One region of the Bacillus xiamenensis genome, then DNA from elsewhere that is predicted to be linked to it. Evidence: a T-box and tRNA genes for the amino acid it is inferred to sense, from the RefSeq annotation. Region 1 holds a T-box; the other regions hold tRNA genes.
The links. A T-box is a leader RNA that pairs with one kind of tRNA and senses whether it is charged. The one in region 1 lies ahead of serS (serine--tRNA ligase), so its partner is inferred to be a tRNA-Ser.
Positions count from the first base shown of each region.

Region 1 (7,057 bases):
CTTATTTTTAAAATAGGCCTATAATCTCATTATCCGATCAATTATAGAAATAATCAAGAAAAAATTGATTTTTTTAGTTTTTTTTAAAAAAAATGCAAAACTGACTTCATATATTTATTCTAGATTTTTCTCCATATCTCATCTTTCCCTTCATTTAGCACAAAAAAAAGATCGTCAATTCAATGACGATCTTTTTTAAAAGGCATAGATATTCATGCTCATTATATTAGGTTGCAATGATTCTCACGTGATGATTGATCTATTTCGTATCCTGTCTAATTTCTTCAATAAAATGATTCATCTCTTCTTTAAAATCATTTAATGATTCGATAATCTTAGTAAAGTCTGTCACTTGTTTGGCCTGTTCGTTTGTTGAGCTGCTGATTTGTGAGATGTTTTCAGACAAAGTTCCTATGCTGTCTTGGATTTCTTTTAAAAATGTATTAATGGTTTCAGCTGCTTCCTTCGATCCATCTGATAACTTACGTACCTCATCTGCAACAACAGCAAAGCCTTTTCCATTTTCACCTGCTCTTGCCGCTTCAATTGCAGCATTGAGCCCTAGCAGGTTTGTCTGTCTCGCGATCCCGCCAATGGTTTTGACGACTTCTTCAATATTCGCCGATTTCTCTTCTGCTCTTCCAGCCTGCTCGCTTATTTCTAAGCTCGTAGCAGCCAGCTCTTGTGATTGTGCAGCAATTTGCTCAATTCCACCTTGTAGTTCTTTCGCTACTTTATTGATATGTTCCATATAGCCGCTTAATTGCTTTTCACGATGATGTGAAAAAGCCACTAAAAAAGAACCAATCACCTTTTTATCTTCATCAAAAATAGGATAACCTTTTACAGCAATTTCATAGCCATATAAAGACTCCGGTAAATAACCGTCGTATTCTTGTCCACTTAATGTTGTCGCCACGTTTTGGTCTTCTGGGTTCAATGGGTCCCCGGCTTTAATGCCAAAATCTACTGTACTCGACGGGTAATAACAAAGCACCTTTTCTGTATCAGAGATGCCGAAAAGGATACTGTCATCTAGAACTTTTCTGAGTAAATGTGCCATTTCAACATAATAGTCAAGCCTATTCAAGATTATTCCTTCTTTCCTAGAAGCTTTTAGTCTTTTTATCGGCTTATTTTATAAAAGCTGTAGAAGTTTAGGTAAAAAGAATAAGATGCCAAGGCGGCATCTTATTTGATCACATCTTTATTACCCATATAAGGACGTAGTACTTCAGGAATAATCACTGTTCCATCCTCTTGTTGGTAGTTTTCTAAAATGGCTGCCACTGTTCTTCCTACCGCTAAACCAGATCCATTTAATGTGTGGACGTGTTCTGGCTTTGCTTTAGGTTCTGGGCGGAAACGAATATTTGCTCGTCTTGCTTGGAACGCTTCGAAATTACTGCAAGAAGAAATTTCACGATACGTATTCTGGCTCGGAATCCATACTTCGATGTCGTATTTCTTCGCAGCTGTGAAACCTAAGTCTCCCGTACACATGCTCATGACACGGTATGGCAGGTTCAATAATTGAAGAACTTTTTCTGCCTGATTTGTTAGTTTTTCTAATTCTTCATAAGACTCTTCTGGTCTGACAAATTTCACGAGCTCTACTTTGTTGAATTGATGCTGACGAATGAGTCCGCGTGTATCTCTGCCGGCAGATCCAGCTTCAGATCTAAAGCAAGCACTGAATGCTGCATAATTGATTGGTAGCTGATCCCCTTCAAGGATTTCGTCACGGTGCATGTTGGTAATTGGCACTTCAGCCGTTGGAATGAGGAAATAATCTTCTTCCCGAATTTTAAAAGCATCCTCTTCAAATTTTGGAAGCTGTCCAGTCCCCGTCATGCTTGCTCTGTTGACCATGTAAGGTGGAAGTACTTCAGTAAAACCAAACTCATCCACATGTAAATCGAGCATAAAGTTATAAAGTGCACGCTCTAAACGTGCGCCTAGCCCTTTATAAAAAACAAAGCGGCTTCCTGTCACTTTTCCTGCTCGTTCAAAATCCAAAATATTTAGCTCATCTGCTACGTCCCAATGCGGCTTTGGCTCAAATGAAAATGCTGGCTGTTCGCCCCATTTTCTCACTTCAATGTTGTCGTCTTCTGTTTCACCAACTGGTACAGAGTCATGAGGGATATTTGGAATGGAGAACAGGATGGTTTTCAGGCTTTCCTCTACTGTTCTTAATTCATCATCCAGCTTCTTAATCTCATCGCCTACCTCGCGCATTTCTTGAATAATGTGATCGGCGTCTTTCTTTTCTCTTTTTAGAACAGCCACTTGCTGTGATACTTCATTTCTTCGGCTCTTCAATTCTTCTGTTTTACCGATTAATTCTCTTCTTTTTTGATCCAGCTCACCAAATTTATCAAAATCCGCCAAATCTTCGCCTCGGTGTGCTAATTTTTCTTTGATTTGATCAAAGTCCGTGCGCAGTTGTTTAATATCCAGCATGTGTTACACTCCTTTTTTTATCGAAAAATAAAAAGAGCCCTCATCCCATGAAAGGGACGAGAGCTCTCGCGTTGCCACCCTGATTGAAAACATGCAAAAGCATGCTTTCCTCTTTCCTCTGTAACGGCATCACCGTAAATGCTTACTTCTCGTGTTTCAGCATTTCGCTCAAGGATGGATTCAGAATGCATCTTTCACCGATTCACACCAACCATCGGCTCTCTGAGAAAGAGGGGCTTCTTACTATTTCCCGTCAACGCTTTTTCGATCTTTGATTGTGATTTTAATGTACTATAAGTTTTATCTCTTTTCAACCGTTTTATACAGCTTGCTTCGTTTTGTAGGACTTCACCATCTCAACAAACAGCAGTGTTAACCGGTGGTCGTCTGTCAGCTCTGGATGAAAAGAGCAACCTAAAATATTGTTTTCTTTCGCCATTACAATCCTGCCATCGTACTTAGCCATGATCTCTACGCTGTCATCTGCGCTGATAATATGAGGCGCACGGATGAACACCCCTGTAAACGGTGCATCCAGCCCTTTCACTTCTACATCTGCTTCAAAGCTGTCTACCTGTCTGCCAAACGAATTACGAGCAACAGATACATTTAACAGTCCAAGATGAGCATCTTCTCGATCTTCTATATGTTTTGCAAGCATAATCAAACCAGCACATGTCCCAAAAATCGGTTTCCCTTGAGCTGCGAACGCTTTGATCGGTTCAATAAATTGGTACGTATCCATGAGTCTTCTCATCGTCGTACTTTCTCCACCAGGGATAATCAGACCGTCAACAGTTTCTAGCTCCTCTACTCGTTTGATGACCTTTCCCGCTGCGCCACAAGCTTCAATCGATTGAATATGCTCTCTCACCGCTCCTTGAAGCCCTAGTACACCAATTGTTAGCATGTTCGTTTGCGCTCCCTTACTTACCAGCCACGTTCTTGCATACGTTCTTCTGGCAGTAGATTTGAAATTTCAATTCCTTTCATAGCTGTTCCCAGCTCTTTAGACAGTTCTGCAATGAGACGATAATCTGTGAAATGAGTCGTTGCTTCTACAATCGCTTTTGCGAATTTAGCAGGATTTTCTGATTTAAAAATTCCTGATCCGACAAATACACCATCTGCCCCTAGCTGCATCATTAACGCCGCATCAGCTGGTGTCGCAACGCCTCCAGCTGCAAAGTTCACGACTGGCAGCTTGCCGTCTTTTTTAATCTGAAGCAATAATTCATAAGGTGCTCCCAGATTCTTTGCTTCAGTCATCAGTTCATCTTCACTCATCGCCGCTACTTTTCGAATTTGAGCGTTGACCTTTCTCAAATGACGTACAGCTTCTACAATGTTTCCTGTTCCTGGTTCACCTTTTGTACGCAACATGGATGCGCCTTCTGCAATACGGCGGGTTGCTTCGCCTAAATCACGACATCCACATACGAAAGGTACTGTGTATTCCTTCTTATTTAAATGGAATTCCTCATCTGCGGGCGTTAGCACTTCACTTTCATCAATATAATCGACACCAAGTGCTTCAAGAACACGAGCCTCCACGATGTGGCCGATACGTGCTTTTGCCATGACTGGAATCGTTACTGCATTCTGCACTTCTTCCACGATTCTTGGGTCTGCCATACGGGCAACACCGCCTGCTGCACGGATATCAGCTGGCACTCGTTCTAGCGCCATCACTGCCACTGCACCTGCTTCTTCTGCGATTTTTGCCTGCTCAGCATTGACGACATCCATAATGACGCCACCCTTTTGCATTTCTGCCATTCCACGTTTTACTCGTTCAGTTCCCTTATTGCTCACAATTGTTTCCTCCCATTTGTCTATTCGATTGATTCAACATCTTTATCATACAAGCGAGGTAGTATAACAATAAAGAGAATAGTATAACAATTCAATTAGCTGATAAAAAAGGATAAACCTTTATATATCAAGGTTTTACAGCTATAAAGGTATCATTTTCTCTTTTAAGTGTGATTTACATGCTATAATGCAACTATAACAATCCAACACAATGTATAACAATTTTGCACTCATTGGAGGATTCTCATGCATATTGATATCCATCGACACTCAGATACATCTCTTTCAAATCAGATTTACTTTTCCATTATTGATCACATTCAATCTGGACTTCTTCAGCAAGGGGATAAGCTGCCAACTGTACGTGATTTAGCAAAACAGCTCAATGTGAGTCTTGTCACGGCAGCAAAGGCATATACACGCCTTAAGGACGACGGATATTTAACGACTGTACAAGGGAAAGGAACATTTGTAGATGAACTGCAAGAGCACACAGACACCCCTGTTCCACCATCTACTTCTTTCGATTGGCAATTGTCGATTCCAGATTATTTACCAAGGTCTCAATTCGCTCAGTATCACTATGTAGAAGAAGCCATTAACCTTTCTTCCTCTATGATTGATCCTGGTCTTTTACCTAACCGTTATCTAGAAAAAGAAATGCAGCATGTACTGGCACGCCATCCTCAAATTATGTCGAAATACGGGGAAATACAAGGTGATCTTCAGCTTCGTCAGGTCATTCAATCTTTTTTAGAAAAATTAGATGTGCCTTCTACTCCTGACAATATTCTTGTGACGAGTGGTTCTCAGCAAGGGCTTGATTTAGTGGCCCGGACGTTCATCGGACCGGACGATGTCGTCGTCATGGAGGCACCAACCTATCCAGGCGCGATTGACGTCTTTATGGGCAGAGGGGCAAGAATCATTACAGTTCCTGTAGATCATGAAGGAATGAACATGAAGCAGCTGCAAAGCATTTGTGATAAATATAAACCGAAGCTCATCTATACAATTCCTACTTTTCACAGTCCAACAGGCGCCAGTATGTCCATGAAACGAAGAAAACAGCTTCTCTTATTGGCACAAAGCATCGATTGTCTTATCGTAGAAGATGATCCCTACCGTGAACTTTATTTTGAGAAAAAGCCGCCGGCTCCTATTAAAAGTCTGGATCACGATGGACATGTCATTTATTTAAGAGGCTTAAGTAAGACATTGGCTCCAGGGTGCAGAATTGGAATTATTACAGCGTCAGGTTCTATATTTAACCGTTTACTTGCTGCAAAGGCCAATAATGATTTAGGCAGTCCACTTCTCACACAGAAGGCCATTTTACCGTTTCTCACATCGAAGAAAATGATTGATCATACAAAAAAATTAAGAACAGCCTTGAAGGTCAGACGTGATTTAATGATGGATGTTTTAACGAAGCATGCGCCAAAGGACGTCACTTGGCAAATTCCTCAGGGCGGGCTCAATTTGTGGCTCAGCTTTCCTTCCTGGGTCGATACACGTGCACTGTTACATGAGGCACGAAAGAAGCAAATTACCTTCCTGCCAGGCTCTGTCTGCTATCCTGGGGAACCAAAACAGAATTATATCCGCCTCAGCTTTTCATATGTGAATGAAAAGGCACTGACTGAAGGGGTGGAAAAGCTATGTGGTATTTTTCAGCAAGCCTTGTCCACACCTCATAACCACAAAAAGTCCCTTTTCTTTTAATATAAAAAAAACTGCCCTCCATGTAGACTGACATAGCAGAATGAGACACAAATAAAACACCCTTATTAGGCTGACATGCTACCAAATGTTTTTGGTGCGTGGTAGCCTAATTTTTCTTGGATACGCTCTTCATTATCATATTTGATGTAACAGTCGACTCGTTGCCTGACATCTTTTTCTGATATAGAGTTGAATTTAGTAAACATAAATTCCTCTGATTTTAAGCTAGAATGGAATGATTCAATCACTGCGTTATCCCAACAGTTACCTCGCCTAGACATACTGCTTGTGAGGTTCCTTGCCCCCAGCTCCTTTTGATATGCATACGAACTGTATACACTCCCTTGATCTGAATGTACAAGTACACCTTTAGGCAAATTCCTTTTCTCTAAAGCTGCCCTCAATGTGTCCAATATGAGTGATGTCTGTTGGTGATCATCTAGGGTATAGGCAACAACTTCGTTGTTGTACAAATCCATAATGGTCGAGAGGTAGAGCGTTCTCGGTCCATACTGAATATAAGTAATATCTGTTACCCATTTTAAATTCGGATGTATTGCAGTGAAGTTTCGATTTAATATATTTGGGGCAATGACGACAGATTCCCCTTGTGATTTCCATTTCCTTTTACGCTTCACACGACATTGAAGATGGTATTTTTGCATGATGCGCTGTACAGTATTTCGGTTTCGTTTGATATCATATGACACTGAAGCAGCTTTCGGATTTTACGGTGGCCGTACCGGAACGACGTTTCGGTGCATAAGGAAATAACAGCCTTCTCCACTTGTGATTTTTTACATATTCCTTCGGGTACCCAACGATAATAGGTCGATCTGGCGATCTGCAAAATACTTAAGACAGACGTTACTGTATAGTTCTTCCGTAATCCCTCGATCAAACACAAGGCTACTCCCTTTTCAACTCCTCTACGATCTCCAAATACTTTTTTAGAATGTCATTCTCCATCTTAAGGTGTTCAATCTGCCTATTCACTTTTTCCTCTTTGGATACATTGTCAGGTCCATGCCCAAAGCTATATTGTTTTCCA
Region 1 covers NZ_CP017786.1:1,618,746-1,625,802, forward strand. The annotation lists partial or broken gene BK049_RS20100 (methyl-accepting chemotaxis protein) at 260-592, opposite strand; gene serS (serine--tRNA ligase) at 1,192-2,466, opposite strand; T-box leader at 2,516-2,732, opposite strand; gene pdxT (pyridoxal 5'-phosphate synthase glutaminase subunit PdxT) at 2,786-3,376, opposite strand; gene pdxS (pyridoxal 5'-phosphate synthase lyase subunit PdxS) at 3,397-4,281, opposite strand; gene pdxR (MocR-like pyridoxine biosynthesis transcription factor PdxR) at 4,528-6,006, shown strand; partial or broken gene BK049_RS08215 (IS3 family transposase) at 6,072-7,057, opposite strand, start outside.

Region 2 (7,057 bases), 1.0 Mb from region 1:
TTGTTAGAAACGGTGTAAAGCCAAAAACAGTCTTAGGCCTCGCTTATGCATTATTCGCGCTTTCTTTATTACTTGGGGTGTATATTTGCATGATGTCTAGCTGGTGGATTGCACTCATAGGACTGATTTGTATGGCAGCAGGTTATTTTTATACCGGCGGCCCTGTACCAATTGCTTATACACCATTTGGAGAACTTGTGTCAGGTGCTTTTATGGGGTTAGGCATCATTTTAATTAGTTTCTATATCCAAACAGGAACACTGACATCAAAAGCTGTGCTCATTTCATTACCAATCTCCATTTTAGTTGGTGCCATCTTGCTGTCGAACAATATCCGCGATTTAGACGGTGATAAGGAAAATGGACGAAAAACACTTGCTATCCTGGCTGGACGTAAAGCTGCAGTCAACATTCTTCTTTCCATGTTTTTGATATCATATGTACTCATTTTTGTTTATATCTTCACAGATATCGTTGGCCTTTGGAGTCTTCTTGTTTTACTCAGTGTGCCAAAAGCTTATACAGCCATTAAAGAATTTAAGCAAAAAGAAAAACCGATTGAATTAATGAATGCCATGAAGTCGACAGCACAAACCAATACATTTTTTGGTTTCTTGTTAACGATCGCATTGATCTTACAATACTATCTCGCATAACATCAAACGCCTGCAGCCGCAGGCGTTTTTTAATGAGAAATTGCTTCAAATTGGAACAAGTCTTACATACAAAATTGCTCATACTAACAATATGTTTGATATGAAAGGATGATCGCTTTGTTGTCAAAAGACGAATTACAACATTTGAAGCAGCGCCTTCTTGAGGATAAACAAGAAATTGAAGCCAAAAGCCATGACGATGAACAGAACGTATCATTTCCTTATGATGCAGTCGGTGAACTGTCAGCCTATGATAACCACCCAGGTGATCAAGGGACAGAACTATTTGAGAGAGGAAAAGACATTGCCTTAAACAGTTTGGAACATGAACATCTGTCAGATATCAACGAAGCACTTCAAGCAATGGATGACGGCTCTTATGGTCTATGTAAGGTATGTGGCGCTCCTATTCCTAAAGAACGTTTAGAAGCCCTTCCTTCAGCCGTCACATGCACAGAACATTCAAAAGAACAAACTGTTTCACAAAACCGTCCGATTGAGGAGGATTTATTAAATCCGCCATCAGGGCAATTCGAAAATGAACAAAGTGCCGCCTACGATGGAGAGGATGCCTATCAGGATCTAGAACGCTATGGCAACTCTGATACTCCGTCCGATATGGAATTTCCACCACTGACATACGATGATGTGTATACACAATCAGAAGATGAAGATGATGTGGAAGCCTATGAAGGATTCGCATCTGCTGATATTGAAGGCAAAGCAAGCAAGGTATACCCGAATAAAGCACATGAAGCCTATGAAGAAGCATTAGATGAAGAAGGCGTCATGACGATGTTTGGTGACTTGAAGCCGTACGAAGAAGATCCTTATACCGAAAAAAAGCATTAGTCCCCTCATATTGGGGGCTATATGTTTATATCATGTAATAATTGGGAAATAAATTGAAGAATGAATAGATTGGGAGGAGATTCTTGATGGCAAAAAAAAGTATCATTTGGGCGGTTATCGTCTTCTTTATTACATACGCATTATTTTCTATTGCAGGGTTCCTGTTCCCCATTGACAGAGAATGGTATGATGCATTAAATAAACCTGAATGGACACCTAGTGGTGGTGTGATAGGAGCAGTTTGGGCTGTCTTATTCGCCCTCATTTCATTATCTGCTGCAATGATATATGGAAAGTATGGATTTCAGAAAATCACTTTCCCCTTCTGGATACTCTTTCTTTTAAATTACGTTTTCAATCAGGCCTTTAGTTTTTTTCAATTTACACAAAAGGATTTGTTCGCCGCTACAATTGACTGCCTGCTTGTTGCACTGACAGCACTTGCACTGGTGATCGTTTCACGAAAACTAAGCAAAATCGTTCCAATTTTATTGATTCCTTATGTTTTATGGGGATTCTTTGCGACATACTTGTCTTATACGATCTACTCCATGAATATGTAGAAAAAGACCGATAGAGCGGTCTTTCAGCGTGTAGACAAACCCTCGCATTCTTTGTCAGTCCTGCGTGCCGGTGCTCACGAATGTTACATTCGCTCCGCGCCGGTACTTGTCCTTCCTAGACTGCAAAGGTTTTCAGTTCACGCTGAAAAGAAGACAAAGGGCTAAAATAAAAAAGAGATCTATCACAAGATCTCTTTTAAAAATGACCCGTACGGGATTCGAACCCGTGTTACCGCCGTGAAAGGGCGGTGTCTTAACCGCTTGACCAACGGGCCATAAAAATGGCGGAGAAGGAGGGATTTGAACCCTCGCGCCGCTCGCGCGACCTACACCCTTAGCAGGGGCGCCTCTTCAGCCACTTGAGTACTTCTCCATTTGGCTCCGCAGGTAGGATTCGAACCTACGACCGATCGGTTAACAGCCGATAGCTCTACCACTGAGCTACTGCGGAAGGTCATGGTGGGCCTGAGTGGACTCGAACCACCGACCTCACGCTTATCAGGCGTGCGCTCTAACCAGCTGAGCTACAGGCCCATGAACGATATACAAATGGAGCGGGTGATGGGAATCGAACCCACGACATCAGCTTGGAAGGCTGAGGTTTTACCACTAAACTACACCCGCAAAAATATGTATGGGGCGATTGATGGGAATCGAACCCACGAGTGCCAGAGCCACAATCTGGTGCGTTAACCACTTCGCCACAACCGCCATACTGTCAATATTTATTTGTAAAAGTGGCTCGGGACGGAATCGAACCGCCGACACACGGATTTTCAGTCCGTTGCTCTACCAACTGAGCTACCGAGCCATGTATTCATTTAAAAATGGCGGTCCGGACGGGACTCGAACCCGCGACCTCCTGCGTGACAGGCAGGCATTCTAACCAACTGAACTACCGGACCATTATAGACATAAGAATAAAATTTGGTTGCGGGGGCAGGATTTGAACCTGCGACCTTCGGGTTATGAGCCCGACGAGCTACCGAACTGCTCCACCCCGCGATGATATGGTTTCTTAAAAATATGGCGGAGGAAGAGGGATTCGAACCCCCGCGGGCTTTGACACCCCTGTCGGTTTTCAAGACCGATCCCTTCAGCCGGACTTGGGTATTCCTCCGTATAGATGGTGGACCTTGTAGGACTCGAACCTACGACCGGACGGTTATGAGCCGTCTGCTCTAACCAACTGAGCTAAAGGTCCTTTATAGCGGCGGAGGGGATCGAACCCCCGACCTCACGGGTATGAACCGTACGCTCTAGCCAGCTGAGCTACACCGCCATGATCAAAATATTTTTTTTAGAAAGTGGAGCCTAGCGGGATCGAACCGCTGACCTCCTGCGTGCAAGGCAGGCGCTCTCCCAGCTGAGCTAAGGCCCCATAAAAAGATGGTCGGGAAGACAGGATTCGAACCTGCGACCCCTTGGTCCCAAACCAAGTGCTCTACCAAGCTGAGCTACTTCCCGATCTTAATGGCGCGCCCGAGAGGAGTCGAACCCCTAACCTTTTGATCCGTAGTCAAACGCTCTATCCAATTGAGCTACGGGCGCTTATTTCATAATGCCGAGGGCCGGACTTGAACCGGCACGGTAGTCACCTACCGCAGGATTTTAAGTCCTGTGTGTCTGCCAATTCCACCACCCCGGCGTGGATGGTATAAGCGGAAGACGGGATTCGAACCCGCGACCCCCACCTTGGCAAGGTGGTGTTCTACCACTGAACTACTTCCGCATTACAGGATTTCTTTATGTTATTTGGCTATGCGGGTGAAGGGACTTGAACCCCCACGTCATAAAGACACTAGATCCTAAGTCTAGCGCGTCTGCCAATTCCGCCACACCCGCATGAACATGGTGAGCCATGAAGGACTCGAACCTTCGACCCTCTGATTAAAAGTCAGATGCTCTACCAACTGAGCTAATGGCTCGCTTTTAAAGCGACTTGTCTATCTTACCATATGAAAGTGGTGCCGGCAAGAGGACTTGAACCCCCAACCTACTGATTACAAGTCAGTTGCTCTACCAGTTGAGCTACACCGGCTTTATCTATCCTAACATTATGTAAGAATAAATATGGTGGAGGATGACGGGCTCGAACCGCCGACCCTCTGCTTGTAAGGCAGATGCTCTCCCAGCTGAGCTAATCCTCCACTATGTAGGAATCTCTCGATCCGACAAAGATTATTATATACAGGTTTCACACATTTGTAAAGGCTATATTAAAAAAATTTTATCTCATTTTTCATTACGTATTTCTTTTAACAAATGATATTAATTCACCCTGTCAAAACTGCTTCAATTCAACGTTTAACAGCTATACTTCTCTCCTCTATATTCTCTTTAAATACATGCAATTCCTTCAAAATATGAGCAACCTATCATCTTTATACTTTAATGATATAGATATTCCTTAGATTTAGCAGATAGATACACTGTCTATTTATTTCAAAAAAATAGACTTATACACCCTACTCTACTATTCTATTGCTTTTTTCATAGTCAGAGGTTCAAAAACATGCTTACCAGGCTTTCTTCTTGCTTTTAGACACCTGACACTCTTGTAGTAAATCGTATAGAAATGAAATCATTCATAAAACATATGAATCAAGTAGCTTTCTTGTCAAACAAGTACAAAAAAGACCAGTTCCAAATGGAACTGATCCTTAGAAAAGCTTGGCGGCGTCCTACTCTCACAGGGGGAAACCCCCAACTACCATCGGCGCTGAAGAGCTTAACTTCCGTGTTCGGTATGGGAACGGGTGTGACCTCTTCGCTATCGCCACCAAACCTGATGGAGAGAATGTTCTCTCAAAACTAGATAACAACGTTCATGCTTCACATTAAATATAGGTTAAGTCCTCGATCTATTAGTATCTGTCAGCTCCACGTGTCACCACGCTTCCACCTCAGACCTATCAACCTGATCATCTTTCAGGGATCTTACTTCCTTGCGGAATGGGAAATCTCATCTTGAGGGGGGCTTCATGCTTAGATGCTTTCAGCACTTATCCCGTCCGCACATAGCTACCCAGCGATGCCCTTGGCAGAACAACTGGTACACCAGCGGTGCGTCCATCCCGGTCCTCTCGTACTAAGGACAGCTCCTCTCAAATTTCCTGCGCCCGCGACGGATAGGGACCGAACTGTCTCACGACGTTCTGAACCCAGCTCGCGTACCGCTTTAATGGGCGAACAGCCCAACCCTTGGGACCGACTACAGCCCCAGGATGCGATGAGCCGACATCGAGGTGCCAAACCTCCCCGTCGATGTGGACTCTTGGGGGAGATAAGCCTGTTATCCCCGGGGTAGCTTTTATCCGTTGAGCGATGGCCCTTCCATGCGGAACCACCGGATCACTAAGCCCGACTTTCGTCCCTGCTCGACTTGTAGGTCTCGCAGTCAAGCTCCCTTGTGCCTTTACACTCTGCGAATGATTTCCAACCATTCTGAGGGAACCTTTGGGCGCCTCCGTTACATTTTAGGAGGCGACCGCCCCAGTCAAACTGCCCACCTGACACTGTCTCCCTGCCCGATAAGGGCAGCGGGTTAGAAGGTCAATACAGCCAGGGTAGTATCCCACCGATGCCTCCACCGAAGCTAGCGCTCCGGTTTCCAAGGCTCCTACCTATCCTGTACAAGCTGTACCAACATTCAATATCAGGCTGCAGTAAAGCTCCACGGGGTCTTTCCGTCCTGTCGCGGGTAACCTGCATCTTCACAGGTACTATAATTTCACCGAGTCTCTCGTTGAGACAGTGCCCAGATCGTTGCGCCTTTCGTGCGGGTCGGAACTTACCCGACAAGGAATTTCGCTACCTTAGGACCGTTATAGTTACGGCCGCCGTTTACTGGGGCTTCAATTCGCACCTTCGCTTACGCTAAGCGCTCCTCTTAACCTTCCAGCACCGGGCAGGCGTCAGCCCCTATACTTCGCCTTACGGCTTCGCAGAGACCTGTGTTTTTGCTAAACAGTCGCCTGGGCCTATTCACTGCGGCTTCTCGGGGCTTTAACACCCTAAGAAGCACCCCTTCTCCCGAAGTTACGGGGTCATTTTGCCGAGTTCCTTAACGAGAGTTCTCTCGATCACCTTAGGATTCTCTCCTCGCCTACCTGTGTCGGTTTGCGGTACGGGCACCTCTCACCTCGCTAGAGGCTTTTCTTGGCAGTGTGGAATCAGGAACTTCGCTACTATATTTCGCTCGCCATCACAGCTCAGCCTTCACGGGAAACGGATTTGCCTATTTCCCAGCCTAACTGCTTGGACGCGGATATCCATTACCGCGCTTACCCTATCCTCCTGCGTCCCCCCATTGCTCAAATGGTGAGGAGGTGGTACAGGAATATCAACCTGTTGTCCATCGCCTACGCCTTTCGGCCTCGGCTTAGGTCCCGACTAACCCTGAGCGGACGAGCCTTCCTCAGGAAACCTTAGGCATTCGGTGGACGGGATTCTCACCCGTCTTTCGCTACTCATACCGGCATTCTCACTTCTAAGCGCTCCACCAGTCCTTCCGGTCTGGCTTCACAGCCCTTAGAACGCTCTCCTACCACTGTTCGTAAGAACAGTCCGCAGCTTCGGTGATACGTTTAGCCCCGGTACATTTTCGGCGCAGAGTCACTCGACCAGTGAGCTATTACGCACTCTTTAAATGGTGGCTGCTTCTAAGCCAACATCCTGGTTGTCTAAGCAACTCCACATCCTTTTCCACTTAACGTATACTTTGGGACCTTAGCTGGCGGTCTGGGCTGTTTCCCTTTCGACTACGGATCTTATCACTCGCAGTCTGACTCCCAAGGATAAGTCATCGGCATTCGGAGTTTGACTGAATTCGGTAACCCGGTAGGGGCCCCTAGTCCAATCAGTGCTCTACCTCCGAGACTCTTACCTTGAGGCTAGCCCTAAAGCTATTTCGGAGAGAACCAGCTATCTCCAGGTTCGATTGGCATTTCACCCCTACCCACACCTCATCCCCGCACTTTTCAA
Region 2 covers NZ_CP017786.1:2,628,962-2,636,018, reverse strand. The annotation lists gene BK049_RS13430 (1,4-dihydroxy-2-naphthoate polyprenyltransferase) at 1-656, shown strand, start outside; gene BK049_RS13425 (TraR/DksA C4-type zinc finger protein) at 774-1,508, shown strand; gene BK049_RS13420 (TspO/MBR family protein) at 1,595-2,071, shown strand; tRNA gene BK049_RS13415 (tRNA-Glu) at 2,275-2,346, opposite strand; tRNA gene BK049_RS13410 (tRNA-Ser) at 2,354-2,444, opposite strand; tRNA gene BK049_RS13405 (tRNA-Asn) at 2,448-2,522, opposite strand; tRNA gene BK049_RS13400 (tRNA-Ile) at 2,529-2,605, opposite strand; tRNA gene BK049_RS13395 (tRNA-Gly) at 2,622-2,695, opposite strand; tRNA gene BK049_RS13390 (tRNA-His) at 2,707-2,782, opposite strand; tRNA gene BK049_RS13385 (tRNA-Phe) at 2,810-2,882, opposite strand; tRNA gene BK049_RS13380 (tRNA-Asp) at 2,900-2,976, opposite strand; tRNA gene BK049_RS13375 (tRNA-Met) at 3,000-3,076, opposite strand; tRNA gene BK049_RS13370 (tRNA-Ser) at 3,099-3,191, opposite strand; tRNA gene BK049_RS13365 (tRNA-Ile) at 3,199-3,275, opposite strand; tRNA gene BK049_RS13360 (tRNA-Met) at 3,280-3,353, opposite strand; tRNA gene BK049_RS13355 (tRNA-Ala) at 3,380-3,452, opposite strand; tRNA gene BK049_RS13350 (tRNA-Pro) at 3,462-3,538, opposite strand; tRNA gene BK049_RS13345 (tRNA-Arg) at 3,546-3,622, opposite strand; tRNA gene BK049_RS13340 (tRNA-Leu) at 3,634-3,719, opposite strand; tRNA gene BK049_RS13335 (tRNA-Gly) at 3,732-3,803, opposite strand; tRNA gene BK049_RS13330 (tRNA-Leu) at 3,834-3,916, opposite strand; tRNA gene BK049_RS13325 (tRNA-Lys) at 3,924-3,999, opposite strand; tRNA gene BK049_RS13320 (tRNA-Thr) at 4,037-4,112, opposite strand; tRNA gene BK049_RS13315 (tRNA-Val) at 4,146-4,221, opposite strand; rRNA gene rrf (5S ribosomal RNA) at 4,743-4,858, opposite strand; rRNA gene BK049_RS13305 (23S ribosomal RNA) at 4,919-7,057, opposite strand, start outside.
Region 2: it encodes a tRNA-Ser, which carries the amino acid that the T-box ahead of serS (serine--tRNA ligase) is inferred to sense. The anticodon was not compared.

Region 3 (7,057 bases), 860 kb from region 1:
GGTGAGGTAACGGCTCACCAAGGCGACGATGCGTAGCCGACCTGAGAGGGTGATCGGCCACACTGGGACTGAGACACGGCCCAGACTCCTACGGGAGGCAGCAGTAGGGAATCTTCCGCAATGGACGAAAGTCTGACGGAGCAACGCCGCGTGAGTGATGAAGGTTTTCGGATCGTAAAGCTCTGTTGTTAGGGAAGAACAAGTGCAAGAGTAACTGCTTGCACCATGACGGTACCTAACCAGAAAGCCACGGCTAACTACGTGCCAGCAGCCGCGGTAATACGTAGGTGGCAAGCGTTGTCCGGAATTATTGGGCGTAAAGGGCTCGCAGGCGGTTTCTTAAGTCTGATGTGAAAGCCCCCGGCTCAACCGGGGAGGGTCATTGGAAACTGGGAAACTTGAGTGCAGAAGAGGAGAGTGGAATTCCACGTGTAGCGGTGAAATGCGTAGAGATGTGGAGGAACACCAGTGGCGAAGGCGACTCTCTGGTCTGTAACTGACGCTGAGGAGCGAAAGCGTGGGGAGCGAACAGGATTAGATACCCTGGTAGTCCACGCCGTAAACGATGAGTGCTAAGTGTTAGGGGGTTTCCGCCCCTTAGTGCTGCAGCTAACGCATTAAGCACTCCGCCTGGGGAGTACGGTCGCAAGACTGAAACTCAAAGGAATTGACGGGGGCCCGCACAAGCGGTGGAGCATGTGGTTTAATTCGAAGCAACGCGAAGAACCTTACCAGGTCTTGACATCCTCTGACAACCCTAGAGATAGGGCTTTCCCTTCGGGGACAGAGTGACAGGTGGTGCATGGTTGTCGTCAGCTCGTGTCGTGAGATGTTGGGTTAAGTCCCGCAACGAGCGCAACCCTTGATCTTAGTTGCCAGCATTCAGTTGGGCACTCTAAGGTGACTGCCGGTGACAAACCGGAGGAAGGTGGGGATGACGTCAAATCATCATGCCCCTTATGACCTGGGCTACACACGTGCTACAATGGACAGAACAAAGGGCTGCGAGACCGCAAGGTTTAGCCAATCCCACAAATCTGTTCTCAGTTCGGATCGCAGTCTGCAACTCGACTGCGTGAAGCTGGAATCGCTAGTAATCGCGGATCAGCATGCCGCGGTGAATACGTTCCCGGGCCTTGTACACACCGCCCGTCACACCACGAGAGTTTGCAACACCCGAAGTCGGTGAGGTAACCTTTATGGAGCCAGCCGCCGAAGGTGGGGCAGATGATTGGGGTGAAGTCGTAACAAGGTAGCCGTATCGGAAGGTGCGGCTGGATCACCTCCTTTCTAAGGATATATGGAGCAGTGTGCGTTTTGGTCTTGTTTAGTTTTGAAGGATCATTCCTTCAAAACATGTCTCTAGCGAGACAGGATTGTTCTTTGAAAACTAGATAACAATAAGTAATACATTCACATTGAATGCAATGCAAAGTTCATCACACATAGTGATTCTTTCTAGAGTAAGAAATGGTTAAGTTAGAAAGGGCGCACGGTGGATGCCTTGGCACTAGGAGCCGATGAAGGACGGGACGAACACCGATATGCTTCGGGGAGCTGTAAGCAAGCTTTGATCCGGAGATTTCCGAATGGGGAAACCCACTGCTCGTAATGGAGTAGTATCCATACTTGAATACATAGAGTATGAGAAGGCATACCCGGGGAACTGAAACATCTAAGTACCCGGAGGAAGAGAAAGCAAATGCGATTCCCTGAGTAGCGGCGAGCGAAACGGGAACAGCCCAAACCAAGAGGCTTGCCTCTTGGGGTTGTAGGACACTCTATATGGAGTTACAAAGGAATGATATAAGCGAAGAGGTCTGGAAAGGCCCGCCAGAGAAGGTAACAGCCCTGTAACTGAAATGTCATTCTCTCCAGAGTGGATCCTGAGTACGGCGGAACACGTGAAATTCCGTCGGAATCCGGGAGGACCATCTCCCAAGGCTAAATACTCCCTAGTGACCGATAGTGAACCAGTACCGTGAGGGAAAGGTGAAAAGCACCCCGGAAGGGGAGTGAAATAGATCCTGAAACCGTGTGCCTACAAGTAGTCAGAGCCCGTTAACGGGTGATGGCGTGCCTTTTGTAGAATGAACCGGCGAGTTACGATCCCGTGCAAGGTTAAGCAGAAGATGCGGAGCCGCAGCGAAAGCGAGTCTGAATAGGGCGCATGAGTACGTGGTCGTAGACCCGAAACCAGGTGATCTACCCATGTCCAGGGTGAAGTTCAGGTAACACTGAATGGAGGCCCGAACCCACGCACGTTGAAAAGTGCGGGGATGAGGTGTGGGTAGGGGTGAAATGCCAATCGAACCTGGAGATAGCTGGTTCTCTCCGAAATAGCTTTAGGGCTAGCCTCAAGGTAAGAGTCTCGGAGGTAGAGCACTGATTGGACTAGGGGCCCCTACCGGGTTACCGAATTCAGTCAAACTCCGAATGCCGATGACTTATCCTTGGGAGTCAGACTGCGAGTGATAAGATCCGTAGTCGAAAGGGAAACAGCCCAGACCGCCAGCTAAGGTCCCAAAGTATACGTTAAGTGGAAAAGGATGTGGAGTTGCTTAGACAACCAGGATGTTGGCTTAGAAGCAGCCACCATTTAAAGAGTGCGTAATAGCTCACTGGTCGAGTGACTCTGCGCCGAAAATGTACCGGGGCTAAACGTATCACCGAAGCTGCGGACTGTTCTTACGAACAGTGGTAGGAGAGCGTTCTAAGGGCTGTGAAGCCAGACCGGAAGGACTGGTGGAGCGCTTAGAAGTGAGAATGCCGGTATGAGTAGCGAAAGACGGGTGAGAATCCCGTCCACCGAATGCCTAAGGTTTCCTGAGGAAGGCTCGTCCGCTCAGGGTTAGTCGGGACCTAAGCCGAGGCCGAAAGGCGTAGGCGATGGACAACAGGTTGATATTCCTGTACCACCTCCTCACCATTTGAGCAATGGGGGGACGCAGGAGGATAGGGTAAGCGCGGTAATGGATATCCGCGTCCAAGCAGTTAGGCTGGGAAATAGGCAAATCCGTTTCCCGTGAAGGCTGAGCTGTGATGGCGAGCGAAATATAGTAGCGAAGTTCCTGATTCCACACTGCCAAGAAAAGCCTCTAGCGAGGTGAGAGGTGCCCGTACCGCAAACCGACACAGGTAGGCGAGGAGAGAATCCTAAGGTGATCGAGAGAACTCTCGTTAAGGAACTCGGCAAAATGACCCCGTAACTTCGGGAGAAGGGGTGCTTCTTAGGGTGTTAAAGCCCCGAGAAGCCGCAGTGAATAGGCCCAGGCGACTGTTTAGCAAAAACACAGGTCTCTGCGAAGCCGTAAGGCGAAGTATAGGGGCTGACGCCTGCCCGGTGCTGGAAGGTTAAGAGGAGCGCTTAGCGTAAGCGAAGGTGCGAATTGAAGCCCCAGTAAACGGCGGCCGTAACTATAACGGTCCTAAGGTAGCGAAATTCCTTGTCGGGTAAGTTCCGACCCGCACGAAAGGCGCAACGATCTGGGCACTGTCTCAACGAGAGACTCGGTGAAATTATAGTACCTGTGAAGATGCAGGTTACCCGCGACAGGACGGAAAGACCCCGTGGAGCTTTACTGCAGCCTGATATTGAATGTTGGTACAGCTTGTACAGGATAGGTAGGAGCCTTGGAAACCGGAGCGCTAGCTTCGGTGGAGGCATCGGTGGGATACTACCCTGGCTGTATTGACCTTCTAACCCGCTGCCCTTATCGGGCAGGGAGACAGTGTCAGGTGGGCAGTTTGACTGGGGCGGTCGCCTCCTAAAATGTAACGGAGGCGCCCAAAGGTTCCCTCAGAATGGTTGGAAATCATTCGCAGAGTGTAAAGGCACAAGGGAGCTTGACTGCGAGACCTACAAGTCGAGCAGGGACGAAAGTCGGGCTTAGTGATCCGGTGGTTCCGCATGGAAGGGCCATCGCTCAACGGATAAAAGCTACCCCGGGGATAACAGGCTTATCTCCCCCAAGAGTCCACATCGACGGGGAGGTTTGGCACCTCGATGTCGGCTCATCGCATCCTGGGGCTGTAGTCGGTCCCAAGGGTTGGGCTGTTCGCCCATTAAAGCGGTACGCGAGCTGGGTTCAGAACGTCGTGAGACAGTTCGGTCCCTATCCGTCGCGGGCGCAGGAAATTTGAGAGGAGCTGTCCTTAGTACGAGAGGACCGGGATGGACGCACCGCTGGTGTACCAGTTGTTCTGCCAAGGGCATCGCTGGGTAGCTATGTGCGGACGGGATAAGTGCTGAAAGCATCTAAGCATGAAGCCCCCCTCAAGATGAGATTTCCCATTCCGCAAGGAAGTAAGATCCCTGAAAGATGATCAGGTTGATAGGTCTGAGGTGGAAGCGTGGTGACACGTGGAGCTGACAGATACTAATAGATCGAGGACTTAACCTATATTTAATGTGAAGCATGAACATTGTTATCTAGTTTTGAGAGAACATTTTTTAAATATCTCTTGATTTATTTTCAATACATAGTATAATATCTTTTGTCACTAAATTGTCTGGTGATGATGGCGAAGAGGTCACACCCGTTCCCATACCGAACACGGAAGTTAAGCTCTTCAGCGCCGATGGTAGTTGGGGGTTTCCCCCTGTGAGAGTAGGACATCGCCAGGCTTTCTTCATTCCGCAGTAGCTCAGTGGTAGAGCTATCGGCTGTTAACCGATCGGTCGTAGGTTCGAATCCTACCTGCGGAGCCAATTTGGAGAGCTGTCCGAGTGGCCGAAGGAGCACGATTGGAAATCGTGTAGGCGGTAACCCCGTCTCAAGGGTTCGAATCCCTTGCTCTCCGCCACAAGATACATATAATAGAGGGCCCGTTGGTCAAGCGGTTAAGACACCGCCCTTTCACGGCGGTAACACGGGTTCGAATCCCGTACGGGTCACCATTTTTATAGAATACATACCAGCATTTTATTCGGAGGATTAGCTCAGCTGGGAGAGCATCTGCCTTACAAGCAGAGGGTCGGCGGTTCGAGCCCGTCATCCTCCACCATATCTCTTATATCGTCGCGGGGTGGAGCAGTTCGGTAGCTCGTCGGGCTCATAACCCGAAGGTCGCAGGTTCAAATCCTGCCCCCGCAACCAAAATTTTTTGTTTATGAATTAGGGAGTACTCATTGAGTGCAGTCAAAATGGTCCGGTAGTTCAGTTGGTTAGAATGCCTGCCTGTCACGCAGGAGGTCGCGGGTTCGAGTCCCGTCCGGACCGCCATTTTTTTAAAAGAATACTTGGCTCGGTAGCTCAGTTGGTAGAGCAACGGACTGAAAATCCGTGTGTCGGCGGTTCGATTCCGTCCCGAGCCACCACTATTTGCCGGTGTAGCTCAATTGGTAGAGCAACTGACTTGTAATCAGTAGGTTGGGGGTTCAAGTCCTCTTGCCGGCACTGTTTTTCAAATGTGGAGGGGTAGCGAAGTGGCTAAACGCGGCGGACTGTAAATCCGCTCCCTCCGGGTTCGGCGGTTCGAATCCGCCCCCCTCCACCATTTTTATTTTCATAGGGGCATAGTTTAACGGTAGAACAGAGGTCTCCAAAACCTCCGGTGTGGGTTCGATTCCTACTGCCCCTGCCAATTATATGATTCATAACATCTATGGCGGTTGTGGCGAAGTGGTTAACGCACCAGATTGTGGCTCTGGCACTCGTGGGTTCGATTCCCATCAATCGCCCCATTTTATTATTGGGCTATAGCCAAGCGGTAAGGCAACGGACTTTGACTCCGTCATGCGTTGGTTCGAATCCAGCTAGCCCAGTTGATATGCGGAAGTAGTTCAGTGGTAGAACACCACCTTGCCAAGGTGGGGGTCGCGGGTTCGAATCCCGTCTTCCGCTCCAATAATGGCGGCATAGCCAAGTGGTAAGGCAGAGGTCTGCAAAACCTTTATCCCCGGTTCAAATCCGGGTGTCGCCTTTTTTGAAAAGACTGCCGGGGTGGTGGAATTGGCAGACACACAGGACTTAAAATCCTGCGGTAGGTGACTACCGTGCCGGTTCAAGTCCGGCCCTCGGCACCATTGTTTTTTTATATAAGTTGCGCTCTTTAATGATCATGCCGGTGTGGCGGAATTGGCAGACGCGCACGACTCAAAATCGTGTTCCTCACGGAGTGCCGGTTCGACCCCGGCCACCGGTATCTATAATCGGTAATTGAATGAATGTACCGTCAATCTAATGCTTCTCCATTGTGGAGAGGCATTTTTTTGTGTTTTAAATTTGCTTTGGTGTTTGCACAGGCAGCATGTAACATCATTCCTAAGAACAGATCATGAGTTTGAATCATCTATCGTCATAGTGAATTGTATTTCATTCTTGAATATTTCAGATAAACAGAAGATCCGTATCCCTTTCTAGAAAGCAAAGTGTTGAAAACTCCTTTAGTTGATCCATCCCATTTGATAATATAAAATTAGCGATCTAAAGAAAGGGCAACTTAATACCCTTGACATGGTTTACAAAATGAAAAGTTATACAGTCCTTCGTTTTAAGTATTCGATTACTTTTCTGTGTAAATCATTCAAGGGATACAGGGATGCATGCTGTGGACAATTATATTCCCTTTGCTAAGCAGGGCCCTTTAGATAGCTGCTTTTATGTATAGGGAAAACTCCACCTCTGGCTGGTATCCCGTCTTTAGGGGGATTTTTAATGAAAAATCAATATAACAATGAAGAATTACTGACAGGCGGGAATGTCTCAAACGTCTATCGTTCGGGAGATACGGTTAGACGGGAATTAAAGCCAGGCAATAGCAACATACACAAATTATTAAAGCATTTGGAGAAAAAGAATTTCAATTATGCCCCAAAGTATTTAGGTATTGATGATGAAGGGAGAGAGATACTCTCTTTTATCGAAGGGGAGGCCGGCAATGATCCTGTAAAAGGCTATATGTGTTCTCATGATGTTTTAAAAGAAATAGCGAAAATGCTAAGACTCTACCACGATGCTGTAAGTGACTTTCCAATATCAGATGATTGGGAACGAATGGACAATACACCTAACCAAACAGAGGTGGTGTGCCATAATGATTTTGCCCTGTACAA
Region 3 covers NZ_CP017786.1:757,056-764,112, reverse strand. The annotation lists rRNA gene BK049_RS03865 (16S ribosomal RNA) at 1-1,290, shown strand, start outside; rRNA gene BK049_RS03860 (23S ribosomal RNA) at 1,473-4,403, shown strand; rRNA gene rrf (5S ribosomal RNA) at 4,512-4,627, shown strand; tRNA gene BK049_RS03850 (tRNA-Asn) at 4,637-4,711, shown strand; tRNA gene BK049_RS03845 (tRNA-Ser) at 4,716-4,806, shown strand; tRNA gene BK049_RS03840 (tRNA-Glu) at 4,826-4,900, shown strand; tRNA gene BK049_RS03835 (tRNA-Val) at 4,932-5,007, shown strand; tRNA gene BK049_RS03830 (tRNA-Met) at 5,023-5,099, shown strand; tRNA gene BK049_RS03825 (tRNA-Asp) at 5,149-5,225, shown strand; tRNA gene BK049_RS03820 (tRNA-Phe) at 5,245-5,320, shown strand; tRNA gene BK049_RS03815 (tRNA-Thr) at 5,327-5,399, shown strand; tRNA gene BK049_RS03810 (tRNA-Tyr) at 5,415-5,499, shown strand; tRNA gene BK049_RS03805 (tRNA-Trp) at 5,513-5,586, shown strand; tRNA gene BK049_RS03800 (tRNA-His) at 5,611-5,686, shown strand; tRNA gene BK049_RS03795 (tRNA-Gln) at 5,696-5,767, shown strand; tRNA gene BK049_RS03790 (tRNA-Gly) at 5,775-5,849, shown strand; tRNA gene BK049_RS03785 (tRNA-Cys) at 5,855-5,925, shown strand; tRNA gene BK049_RS03780 (tRNA-Leu) at 5,940-6,028, shown strand; tRNA gene BK049_RS03775 (tRNA-Leu) at 6,066-6,147, shown strand; partial or broken gene BK049_RS03770 (phosphotransferase) at 6,660-7,057, shown strand, end outside.
Region 3: it encodes a tRNA-Ser, which carries the amino acid that the T-box ahead of serS (serine--tRNA ligase) is inferred to sense. The anticodon was not compared.